3 regions of the Pokkaliibacter sp. MBI-7 genome follow, and region 1 is predicted to be linked to each of the others. Evidence: predicted binding sites of a transcription regulator. Region 1 holds the regulator's gene; each other region holds the start of a gene.
The links. Region 1 encodes sigma-54, which starts transcription at its own class of promoters, with help from an activator protein. Its sites were predicted from a motif close to TGGCACNNNNNTTGCTNT; they were not measured.

Region 1 (4,233 bases):
TGATGCCGAGTTGCAGTGAAGTAAGCGGCTAATTGCTCGACCATATAAACCGAGCGATGCTGGCCACCTGTACAACCTATGGCTACCGTCATATAGGCACGATTGTTGCGTTCATAATATGGTAGCCAAGTTTCTAACAAGTTACGCAGGTCATCAAGCATCTTGCCCACATCTGCCTCATTTTGCAGGTAGTCGATGACAGGTTGCTCACGCCCTGTGAAGCCACGCAGTGATGGAATCCAATGTGGGTTGGGCAGGCAGCGGACATCAAACACCAGGTCTGCATCCAGTGGCAGGCCATGCTTAAATCCGAACGACAGAAATAATACCGCCAGCTCCTGTGCACGGCCTGCAACGCGCACTTTGATCGTATCGCGCAAGTCGTACAGCGTCATATGAGTCGTGTCGATAGTCAGATCGGCACAGTTGGAAATAGGGCGAAGCAGTCTTCGCTCTTCCTGAATGGCTTCCTGGAGGCTGATGCGTCCATTGGTCAGCGGATGACGACGGCGGGTGGCGCTGAAGCGCTGAAGGAGGATGCTTTCATCAGCATCCAGATAAATCACTTCACAGTGGACACCCATGTTGCGGATGTCTTGCAATAGCACTGGAAGATCGCCCAGACCACCGGGAAGGTTGCGAGCGTCAATGCTGACAGCCATATTCTGACGCTCAGGGCTGGGAGACTTCTGAGCCTGCTCGACCAGTGCTTTCAGCAGGTCGACGGGCAGGTTATCAATGCAGTAGTAGCCAAGATCCTCCAGCGCGTTGAGTGCTGTACTTTTTCCTGATCCTGACCGACCACTGATGATAAAAAGTTTCATGATGTCTGAGCAGCTATATCCAGTGCTGTCTGATATAAGGCCTCTGCACTGCCAGCTCGGCGTAGGCGCTGCAGGTTGCTTTCATCCTGCAACAACCCGGCAACGCGTGCTAATGCCTGCAGATGAGAGTCATGAGCTTCTTCGGGAGCAAGCAGGACGAAAATCAGATCGACAGGCTGATTATCACGAGCATCGAAGTCGACAGGGTCTTTGAGATGTATCAATGCGCCAGTGACCTTGTCGCAGTCCTGTAAGCGGCAGTGAGGGATCGCAATCCCGCCACCCAGGCCTGTACTGCCTAGTCGCTCTCTACTCAGAAGGCCGTTGTAGATAGCGTCAACATCCAGATGGTCGAACTGGCTGGCCAGTAGTTCACTGGCCTGTTCCAGTACGCGCTTCTTGCTACTCCAGGCTGCACCTTCAATGGTGCATGCCTGGGTTAAAAGTTGGTTTAGTTGCATAGGTGAGGATTAACGTACCGTAACGCCGTGACTGCGTTCTTTTTGCTTTTCTTTATGCTTCAGTAGCTGGCGATCCAGTTTGTCTACCAGGCCGTCAATTGCAGCATACATATCACCATTTTCATGGGTGGCAAACAGCTCGCCACCTGCCAGATGAACATTGGCTTCGGCGATCTGGCGGGTTTTTTCCACGCTTAGAGTGACTTGAACGTTGGTGATGTTGTCAAAGTGACGTTCCAGCTTTTGTAGCTTGCTGTGAACGTAATCAGTGAGAGCAGGGGTGAGTTCCAGCTGATGGCCTGTGATATTTATTTGCATAGCACTCTCCTGAGTTGCCGGTGAATGTTTGCTGGTTGCATCTCAATATAGCCGTATGCTTGCAGGCTTCGTCAAATTTTTTTTGCGTCAAAAAATTTAGCTTTTAAACCAAACGTTTACGCTCATTCGATGGGGCAATACCCATAGCTTCGCGATATTTAGCCACAGTACGACGAGCCACATTGATACCCTGATCTTCCAGAAGGGTAGCCAGCTTGGCATCACTCAATGGCTTTTTCGGAGGCTCCTCGGCAATCAGCTTTTTGATTATGGCGCGAATTGCTGTCGAGGAGGCTTCCCCACCGTCGGATGTACCGACGTGGCTGGAGAAGAAGTACTTCAGTTCAAACACCCCACGTGGAGTGTGCATGAACTTCTGGGTTGTGACACGAGAAATAGTGGACTCGTGCATCTCCACTGCCTGAGCAATGTCTGCCAGGACCATCGGGCGCATTGCTTCTTCGCCCTCTTCAAAGAAGTCGAGTTGAAATTCAACAATCTTGGTGGCTACTTTGAGCAGGGTGTCGTTGCGACTTTGCAGGCTTTTGATAAACCAGCGTGCTTCTTGCAGCTGATTCTTCAGATAGGTGTTGTCGCTACTTGAGTCTGCGCGCTTGATCAGACTGGCGTAGCTATTGTTGATACGCAACCTGGGCATGGCATCCTGATTCAGTTCAATGAGCCATTGACCTTCTTTCTTGCTGACAACCACATCGGGGATCACATATTCCGAATCGCCAGAGGTAATGCTGGCGCCAGGGCGAGGATTAAGGGTCTGTATCAAATGAATGACGGCGGCCAGCTCTTCTTCGCTCAGACGGGTGCGACGCATCAGGGTTGCATAGTCTCGGGTGCCAAGCAGATTCAGGTGCTGCGCAATGATGTCCAGAGCCTGTTGTCGCCACTGTGTCTCGACAGGTAGCTGTCGCAACTGGATAGTCAGACATTCAGCTAGGTCGCGAGCAGCAACCCCGGGAGGATCAAATTGCTGCAGATGGTGTAAAACCATCAGTAGCTCATCTTCTTCTACAGGGTCTTCGTCATCGTTTTCGTTGAGGCTTTCCATCAACTCTTCCAAAGAGCTGGTCAGATAGCCTTCGGTGTTGATGCTGTCGATCAGGGTATAAGCAATCAACTGATCACGTTCGCTCATCGGGGTCAGATTGAGCTGCCATTCTAGATGAGCCTGCAGGCTTTCACCTGCAGTGGCTCGTGATTCAAAGTCGTAACCATCTTCGCTATCGTATGAAGAACTGGGCAGTGTGGAGTAGGTGTCTTCCCAGTTGCTATCGACAGCCAGCTCTTCAGGAATATCTTCTGACCACTGGCTGTCAGTCTCCTGCTCGCTGTCATTATTGCTGCTGGCACTTTCGTTTTTCAGAGCCGTTTCGTAACGCTCTTCAGCAACAGCAGGTTCGAATTCTTCTTCGACCTCAAGCAGCGGATTACCGTCCAGCGCATCCTGGATTTCTTGCTGCAGGTCGAGAGTGGAAAGCTGCAGCAGACGAATAGCCTGTTGCAACTGCGGGGTCATGGTCAGCTGCTGACCGATTTTCAGCTGTAATGAGGGTTTCATATTTGGCTACGAAGATACTTCTTGACTCATCGGATCAGGCTTGAAAATGGCGTGTTATTGCCGCCATGCCGGGCTGCTCAAAAGCGGAAGTTTTCGCCCAGATAGACCTGCCGTACTTGTTCATGTTGAAGAATAGCATCGGCATCTCCCTCTGCGAGAATGGTCCCATCGCTAACAATATAGGCATGATCACAAATCGACAGGGTTTCCCTGACGTTATGGTCGGTGATCAGCACTCCAATGCCCCGTGACTTCAAATGACGAATGATCTGTTGAATGTCACTGACGGATATCGGGTCAACACCTGCAAAAGGTTCATCCAGCAAAATGAAGTCAGGTTCCATGGCTAATGCCCTGGCAATTTCCACCCGACGTCGCTCGCCGCCAGACAAACTCATGCCCAGACTATCGCGAATGTGCGTAATGTGGAACTCTTTTAGCAAGGATTCCATAAGCTCCAGACGACTTGCCTTGCTCAGCTCTGCTCGGGTTTCGAGGATCGCCAGGATGTTGTCCTTCACGCTGAGCTTGCGGAAAATCGATGCTTCTTGCGGTAGATAGCCAATTCCCGCTCGTGCACGGCCGTGAACAGGAAGAGTGGTGAGATCCTGCTCATCCAGCAGGATACGGCCTTTGTCTGAAGCAACGAGGCCAACAATCATATAAAAACAGGTGGTTTTGCCCGCGCCATTTGGGCCAAGTAACCCAACAATTTCGCCGCGACTGACCTTCACGGATACATCCTTGACCACCTGACGTTTCTTGTAGGCTTTGGCCAGGTGTTGTGCATGTAATGTGCTCATGGGGTCGCTTTTTTCTTTGGTTGCAGGATCATCTCAACACGCTTGCCACTGCTGCCCTGAGCACTGAATGCATTTACCGTGCGTTTGGTAATGTCGTAAGTGATACGTTCGCCGGTAAAAGTGTCCTGATTCTGAGTCAGCTTTGCCTGTTCAATGGCAGTCACTGTCTCTGCGGTCAGGTCATATTCCAGAGTCAGGCCGTAGGCATGGGTCAGGGGCTGATCCGGGCTGGGTAATTGCTGGTAGTGCGC
Region 2 (4,233 bases), 1.3 Mb from region 1:
AGATTTAACTGGTTATCCAGACGCAATACCGCAGTGGACATATTGTCGAGTAAATATCGATAAAACATACTCTTAGCCATGACACTATCCCACGAATCCACTTGCAATCCTTATACCCGGATTGGCTGGGCTGACACCCTCGTCAACGCATCATTTTGGTGCGAGCAATCTTCCAGTCTTGCCCCTTCATGGAAAAAAAAGCCCCCGACACGCGGGGGCTTGTGTTGTGTCATCCGCTTGACGGATTACACGGAGTAGTACATGTCCATCTCGATCGGGTGAGTGGTCATGTTCAGACGCTGTACGTCTGCTTTTTTCAGGGTGATGTAGGCGTCGATCACGTCGTCGGAGAACACACCACCTTTGGTCAGGAACGCACGGTCAGCGTCCAGGGCAGCCAGCGCTTCGCTCAGGCTTTCAGCCACGGTTGGGATTTCCTTGGCTTCTTCTGGAGGCAGATCGTACAGATCTTTGTCCATCGCTTCGCCCGGATGAATCTTGTTCTGGATACCGTCCAGACCAGCCATCATCAGTGCAGCGAAGCACAGGTAGGGGTTCGCGCCCGGATCAGGGAAACGAGTCTCGATACGACGAGCTTTGGGGCTCTGAACGTGAGGAATACGGATAGAGGCAGAGCGGTTACGGGCAGAGTAAGCCAGCATAACAGGTGCTTCAAAACCAGGAACCAGACGCTTGTAAGAGTTGGTCAGCGGGTTACAGAAAGCGTTCAGTGCTTTAGCGTGTTTGATGATACCGCCGATGTAATAGATCGCCATTTCAGACAGACCACCGTAGCCTTCACCTGCGAACAGGTTAACGCCATCTTTGGCCAGAGACTGGTGAACGTGCATACCTGAACCGTTATCACCTACGATGGGCTTAGGCATGAAAGTAGCCGTTTTGCCGTACAGGTGAGCGGTGTTGTGTACACAGTACTTCAGGATCTGAGTCTTGTCAGCGCGACGTACCAGTGTGTCGAACTTGGTACCGATTTCGTTCTGACCAGCATTCGCCACTTCGTGGTGGTGAACTTCTACTTCTACACCCATAGACTCCATGGCATTACACATGGCAGTACGCAGCTCGTGCGCAGAGTCAATGGGAGGAACGGGGAAATAACCGCCTTTAACACGAGGACGGTGACCGGTATTGCCGCCATCAAATTCGTGGTCGGTTGCCCAGGCAGCTTCTTCAGATTTGATCTTGTAGCCACAGCCAGACATATCAACGTTCCAGGTGATGGAATCGAAGATAAAGAATTCGGGCTCAGGACCGAAGAAAGCGGTGTCAGCGATACCGGTTGACTTCAGGTACTCTTCCGCACGACGGGCCAAAGAACGAGGGTCACGCTCGTAACCTTCGCCGGTAGAAGGCTCAATGATGTCGCAATACAGGATCAGAGTAGGTTCTTCGGTGAAGGGATCCAGTACGGCAGAAGCGTCATCAGGACGCATGATCATGTCAGATGCCTGAATGCCTTTCCAACCAGAGATGGAAGAGCCGTCAAAAGCCTGACCATTTTCGAAGAATTCTTCGTCTACAGACGCAGCAGGAATGGTGACGTGCTGTTCTTTACCTTTGAAATCGGTAAAACGCAGGTCAACCCACTTAACACTATTTTCCTTGATCAGATTCAGGGACTTAACTGACATGATCTGTCTCCGCAGTTTGGGGCAATGCACTACATAACGTGGTACAAATTCGGTTCTCTCAGCAACTTCATACTGCACCGGGCCTCTCGCAGACATCCGCTCAGATGTTTCTTAACTCACTGAGCATGGAATCCAGCCTCGGGTAAAAAAGCTGGAGGCTTGCGCCTCCATCAAAGTTGTTGCTGTCAACTGAGTCGCTTTATACAAAGCAACGCCTGTGCCAAATCAGCAAACCTTTGATTTATATAGATTTTAATTTCACGTGCACGCATTTTGCGCCATACACAGAACCAATATAGTGCACATTTATCAAATCATGCCACTTATTGGTGCATTCATTCTCCTTGTGAAGTATTGCAAGCAGATAAAAGGAGAAGATTGGCGCAAATTTGGTGCAACCACGCCACTCAGAACAGGCGATCCTGCCCCTTACTCTGCTGATCAGGCTTCTCATATGAAGCCACTGTAATAAAGACGTGATGTTCTGCGGATATAACGCGACGCCATTGAGAGGCGATCACTTTGCGCATGACATAAAGGCACAGAAGAAAAAATGGCTAATATATCGCCACATTATTGAATTGACAGTCACCAAGATGACCGGAGTCAAGTATAATGCCGGTTTTCCGTCTGCCCTGAGCAGACTCTGTAAACAAGCAGGATTTCCCTTGTGATCGAGAAATTACGCAATATCGCCATTATTGCCCACGTTGACCATGGTAAGACAACACTGGTCGATAAATTGCTGCAGCAGTCCGGCACCCTTACCCGCCGTGATGAGGGTCAGGAGCGCCTGATGGACTCCAACGACCAGGAAAAGGAACGCGGCATTACCATCCTGGCCAAGAACACTGCCATCAACTGGAACGGCTATCGCATCAATATCGTCGATACCCCCGGACACGCGGACTTCGGTGGCGAAGTAGAACGCGTATTGTCGATGGTTGACTCTGTACTGTTGCTGGTCGACGCGGTTGATGGCCCCATGCCTCAAACGCGCTTCGTTACTCAGAAAGCCTTTGCTCGCGGCCTCAAGCCTATCGTTGTCATCAACAAGGTTGACCGTCCAGGCGCTCGCCCTGACTGGGTTGTAGATCAGGTATTTGATCTGTTTGACCGTCTTGGCGCTACTGATGAGCAGCTGGATTTCCCTATCATTTATGCTTCAGCATTGAATGGTATCGCTGGTACCTCTCATGAAGACCTGGCTGCCGATATGACTCCGCTGTTTGAGGCAATCGTCAATCTGGTTCCAGCACCCGCTGTTGATGCCGATGGCGCCTTCCAGATGCAGATCTCTGCTCTTGATTACAACTCTTATCTGGGCATTATCGGTATCGGCCGTGTTAGCCGTGGCCGCATCCGCACCAACACTCCGATCAAAGCCGTTGATATCGATGGCAAAGTCCGTTCTGGTCGCGTTCTGAGCGTGATGGGCTATTTGGGCCTGGAGCGTATCGAAGTACCAGAAGCGGAAGCAGGTGACATCATCTGTGTTACCGGTATGGACGAGCTCAACATCTCCGACACACTGTGTGCCTCCGATGCCGTTGAAGCACTGCCTCCCCTGACCGTAGACGAACCTACCGTCAGCATGTGCTTCCAGGTAAACGACTCTCCGTTCGCTGGCCGTGAAGGTAAGTTTGTCACGTCGCGCAACATCAAAGAGCGTCTTGAGCGCGAACTGTTGCACAACGTAGCTCTGCGTGTACGCCAGGGCGATACCCCAGACAAGTTCATCGTCTCTGGCCGTGGTGAACTGCACCTGTCAGTGCTGATCGAAACCATGCGCCGTGAAGGCTATGAACTGGCAGTATCTCGTCCTGAAGTTATTCAGAAAGAGATCGACGGTGTGCTGATGGAGCCATTTGAGCAGGTAGTCGTCGACTGTGAAGAAGCCTACCAGGGCCCTGTCATGGAAGAGATGGGCCGCCGCAAAGGCGACCTGCGTGACATGCAGATCGATGGTGCTGGTCGCGTCCGTATTGAATACCGCATTCCCTCACGTGGCCTGATTGGCTTCCGTAACCAGTTCCTGACCCTGACCTCTGGTACCGGTATCATGACTTCAAGCTTCGACAGCTATGATGAAGTGAAAGCCGGTCCAGCAGTACAGCGTATCAATGGCGTCATGATTTCCAACATTACCGGCAAGAGCCTGGCTTACGCCCTGTTCAGTCTGCAGGACCGTGGTCGCATGTTCATTGCTCCCAACCTGGAAGTGTATGAAGGCCAGGTGATCGGTCTGCACAGCCGTGGCAACGACCTCACCGTCAACCCCACCAAGGCCAAGCAACTGACCAACGTGCGCGCCTCTGGTAGCGATGAGAACATCCTGCTGACTCCACCGGTACGCCACTCTCTGGAACAGGCTCTGGAATTCATTGAAGATGATGAACTGGTGGAAATCACACCAAAGAGCATTCGCATCCGTAAGAAATTCCTGACTGAGAACGAGCGCAAACGCGCCTCTCGTTAATTTCTTCGCCTGCCCTGCAAAAAGCCCCTGCCTCGGAAGAGCCAGGGGCTTTTTCATGCTGTCTTACCGCTATATCGATTCTGGATAAAACAAGACTCACTT
Region 3 (4,233 bases), 440 kb from region 1:
TTGCAGCCTGCAAGCACCGACAGCACAACAACCCCTAACGGTAGCGTGAGTTTTCGTACGTTCATTTTTTGCACCTACCTACTTCTCTTCATTTACTGCTTACAGCTGCTGCGTCACATAAGACAGCATTTCATCGGCGGTAGAGACCACCTTGGAGTTCATTTCATACGCGCGCTGAGTGGTAATCAGTTTTACCAGCTCTTCTGCAGCATTGACGTTGGACGATTCCAGCATGCCCTGTGACGTCGTCCCGAAACCATCATCACCGGGCGCACCATCATTGGGAGCACCACTGGCAGCCGTTTCCTTGAACAGGTTATTGCCGACAGCCTGCAGGCCAGCAGGGTTCACAAAGGTCGAAATCTGAATCGTCCCGGCCACTTGTGGATTGGCAGTGTCGCCATTCAACACCACTTCCACATCGCCATTAGTACCTATAGTAATCTGCGTCGCATTAGCAACATTGATCTCAGGATCGAGAAGGTAGCCATCAGAGGTGACGATATTGCCATCGGAGTCGAGCTGAAAACTGCCATCACGGGTGTAGCCAATAGAGCCATCAGGCATCTGCACACGGAAGAAGCCATCACCCTGAATCGCCACGTCCAGCGTATTGTCTGTCACATCCATGTCGCCCTGAGTAAAGATCTTCTCAGTGCCCACAACACGCACACCGGAACCGATCTGCAGACCCGAAGGCAAACGCGTGTCAGCGGTAGACAAGCCACCGGGCTGGCGTTTGATCTGATAGAGCAGGTCTTCAAAATTCGCGCGGTCTTTCTTGAAACCTGTCGTACTGATGTTGGCAAGGTTATTGGAAATCGTTGACAGTGACAGATCCTGAGCATTTAACCCTGTCTTGCTGATCCACAAAGCCGCTAGCATGAAAGTCCCCTTATGTCGCTACAGGATATCAAGACGATTGCAGCAGCTGATTCTCAGCGCTGGCATTGTCGTCAACCGTCTTCATCATTTTGATATTTAATTCGTACTGCCGGGAAAGAGAGAGAATGTTGGTGAACTCCTCCACAGCATTGACGTTACTGGTTTCCAGATAACCCGACGCGACCTGGACATTGGCATCAGGCGCAGCAGGTGTACCGTTCTCCATGGTAAAAAGGCCGTCTTCACCTTTTTTCATGTCACGAATATCCGGATTGACCAGCCGCAGACGATCCACTTCGGCAATGGCAGAAGGTTCGTCACCCTGAGCTACAACAGAGATCGTGCCATCTGAGCCGATATTCACTTTGCTCGAAGGTGGCAACACGACAGGCCCGCCGTTGCCGAGCACCGGCAACCCCTTGCCGTTACGCAGTACGCCAAGAGCATCGGTATGCAGGTTGCCCTCACGGGTATATGCCTCGGTACCATCTTCCCGCTGAACAGCGATAAAACCAGAGCCACTGATCGCAACGTCCATATCACGCCCAGTGTGATCCAGCGTACCTTCGGTAAAGTCTGTGCCAGGGTTTTCGGTCATGTTGTATACCCTTGTTGGGTAAGACTCACCGAACACCTGCATGGACCGGGCTTGCTCAAAATCGCGCTTAAAGCCGGTGGTGGTGACGTTAGCCAGGTTGTTAGAGTGTATGGCCTGTGCCCAAAGGTTCTGTTTGGCACCTGACATGGCCAAGTACAGCGCTCTATCCATCGACATAAGGACACCTCTTCACTATCTCTAAGGGGTAGATAGCAATCAGCGTGCCGATTTAGTGGCTGGCTTTACAAAATCATGAAGTTAGCGATTTCAGCTGCGAATCACGCGGGTGTGAAAAGAGCTGATGCCATCTGCTATATAGCGGATGGCATGACAGCAAGACAGTGAAGGGCGGCAGAGCCAGATAGCTGAATCACGCTACCTTGCTGGTGAAACGCAGCTGCGCCTGCTGACGGTATTCGCGCGGCGTTACTCCTTTCAGCTCCTGAAAGCGGCGATTGAAGTTGGCGATGTTATTGAAGCCTGCCTGATAGCAAATCTGAGTGATCTGCTCATTGGTTTCACTGAGCATGATACAGGCACGACTGATCCTGACACGGTTGAGAAACTCAATAAAGCGATTACCCGTTGCCTTGCGGAAAAAGCGCGAGAAGTTACTTTCACTCATACCAACCAGCTCAGCCACCTCCAACAGCGAAATGGAGCGATCACAATGCTGGTTAATGTATTCCACCACCTGATTAATACGCTGCTGCTGACTCTCACTGGCGGTGTTGTTCATCTGCACGGTGGACAGCAAACGGTAGTCATTCCATTGCGCCAGCTCCTGCATGAAATCCAGAAAGTGCAGAAGCCGATGCAAACCACTGCTATCACGAATCTTGTCAAAGTGCCGCTGAATATCCTGAAAGGCCACCCCAACGAACTCGATACCAGAGCGTGCACGCTCCAGCAGGGGTGATAACTGGCCTAACTCGGGCAGAATGTCTGCCACTTTGGCAAAGGTTTCTTCAGGAAACTGCAGGGCACGATCTCTCACTGCCACGGCAGTAACGTCATTACGGCAAATCCAGTTATGAGGCAAACGCGGGCCCGTAAGAATCAGCTGCCCGGGAGCAAACGTACCCACATAGTCACCCACAAAGACCTTGCCACTGGTGGCCACAATGAAATGAAGTTCAAAGTCATCATGAGCATGCCAGCGAATGAGTGGGCTAGGATGCCCGTGATCAAGATAGCGTATTGTTTCGACACCCGGGTCTTTCAGCTCGAACTCTGGTGTCAGGGGAATATTGTTATGCATTATTTTCCCTCGGTCTGTGCATGACTGAGGGAATTATGTGGACCCGCTCAAAGATTAACCAGTACAAAGACAGAGCAAAACTATACTTTCTTGCAGCTATTTTCATTGATGACTCTATTGAGCCGCAAAATAGTACTGACTTAAGCGAGACAGACGTCAAAACGATGGACTTTGGCAGCATAAAACAGCGAATCAGCACTCCAGCACAAATGGCCGATTCGCCTGATCACTTATCGGGCTCATAACTGCACCGTCTGGCCCGAACACATCATCTAGCTCACAGAGTGAAGTACCCGCGCGACCGATGGTGCAGAATGCAGTGCCTTCCAGGCATCGAACTGGCTGAGAAACACCTGACCACTGAGTTCTTCCAGAAAGTGACTGCGCCTCAGCATGTCCATGACCGGCCCTTTCACTTCTGACAGGTGAAAGTTCACCCCACTGTCTCGCAGACGATGATTGATCGCCTCCAGACTCTCCAGAGCCGACGCATCAATCAAATTGACCGCCGGACACATCAGCACCAAATGCCTGACCTTAGGCTGACTTGCTACCAGGTCATAAATCAAATCCTCTAAATAGCGTGCGTTGGCGAAGTAGAGGCTTTCATCAATGCGCAGCGTGACAATGGCAGGATCTGTCTCCACTTGATGACGGCAGACATTGCGAAAGTGCTCGGTGCCGGGAACCCGGCCAACAATCGCACTGTGCGGGCGACTGGTGCGGTAGAGATAAAGCAGAATGGACAAGGAAACCCCAGCCATAATGCCGACCTCCACACCCTCGACCAGCGTGAGGAGGATTGTTGCCATCATGGCAGCGAAGTCGCTTTTAGAGTATGTCCAGGTACGCTGCAGCGCTCTGAAATCTACCAGGCTCAGCACCGCCACAATAATGGTTGCCGCCAGGGTAGCCTTTGGCAGGAAGTAAATCAGCGGAGTCAGCAGTAAAGCAGCCAGTGCAATGCCGATGGCGGTGAACGCACCAGCCGCCGGGGTTTCTGCACCAGCATCGTAGTTAACAACAGACCGGGAAAACCCTCCGGTTACCGGGAACCCACCCGACACGGCAGAGGCAATATTTGATGCGCCGAGGCCGATCAGCTCCTGATCAGGCGAGATACGCTGACGACGCTTGGCCGCCAGCGTCTGCGCCACGGACACTGACTCGACAAAGCCAACAATACTGATCAGTAATGCCGATACCAGCAGCTCCTCCCACATGGAGGACGTGAACGCAGGCAGTTGCAGACGGGGCAGACCAACCGCGATCTCACCAACGATCTTCACCCCCAGCTTGTCCAGCCCCGCCCCCCAGGTCACCAGTGTTGTCAACGCCACTGCCAGCACCGGACTCGCTTTCGTCAGAATGTCTGCATGACGAGCATTCAGACCACGACGCAATAGCAATGGCTTTAGAAAGGTACGACTCCAGAATAGGAATACTGTGGCAGAAACACCTATCAACACCGTAGGCCAGTGAATGTACT

Region 2: a site for sigma-54 is predicted at 1,858-1,875, ahead of glnA (glutamate--ammonia ligase). Genes of this name have one in related genera too.
Region 3: a site for sigma-54 is predicted at 1,693-1,710, ahead of flgF (flagellar basal-body rod protein FlgF). Genes of this name have one in related genera too.

What each region holds. Positions count from the first base shown of each region.
Region 1 covers NZ_JARVTG010000001.1:837,257-841,489, reverse strand. Annotated here, with positions in the region: gene rapZ (RNase adapter RapZ) at 1-824, opposite strand, end outside; gene ptsN (PTS IIA-like nitrogen regulatory protein PtsN) at 821-1,285, opposite strand; gene raiA (ribosome-associated translation inhibitor RaiA) at 1,295-1,603, opposite strand; gene QCD60_RS03740 (RNA polymerase factor sigma-54) at 1,707-3,179, opposite strand; gene lptB (LPS export ABC transporter ATP-binding protein) at 3,257-3,982, opposite strand; gene lptA (lipopolysaccharide transport periplasmic protein LptA) at 3,979-4,233, opposite strand, start outside.
Region 2 covers NZ_JARVTG010000001.1:2,160,970-2,165,202, forward strand. Annotated here, with positions in the region: gene glnL (nitrogen regulation protein NR(II)) at 1-80, opposite strand, end outside; gene glnA (glutamate--ammonia ligase) at 246-1,652, opposite strand; gene typA (translational GTPase TypA) at 2,323-4,131, shown strand.
Region 3 covers NZ_JARVTG010000001.1:396,983-401,215, forward strand. Annotated here, with positions in the region: gene flgH (flagellar basal body L-ring protein FlgH) at 1-65, opposite strand, end outside; gene flgG (flagellar basal-body rod protein FlgG) at 100-885, opposite strand; gene flgF (flagellar basal-body rod protein FlgF) at 914-1,660, opposite strand; gene QCD60_RS01960 (AraC family transcriptional regulator) at 1,854-2,744, opposite strand; gene sulP (sulfate permease) at 3,017-4,233, opposite strand, start outside.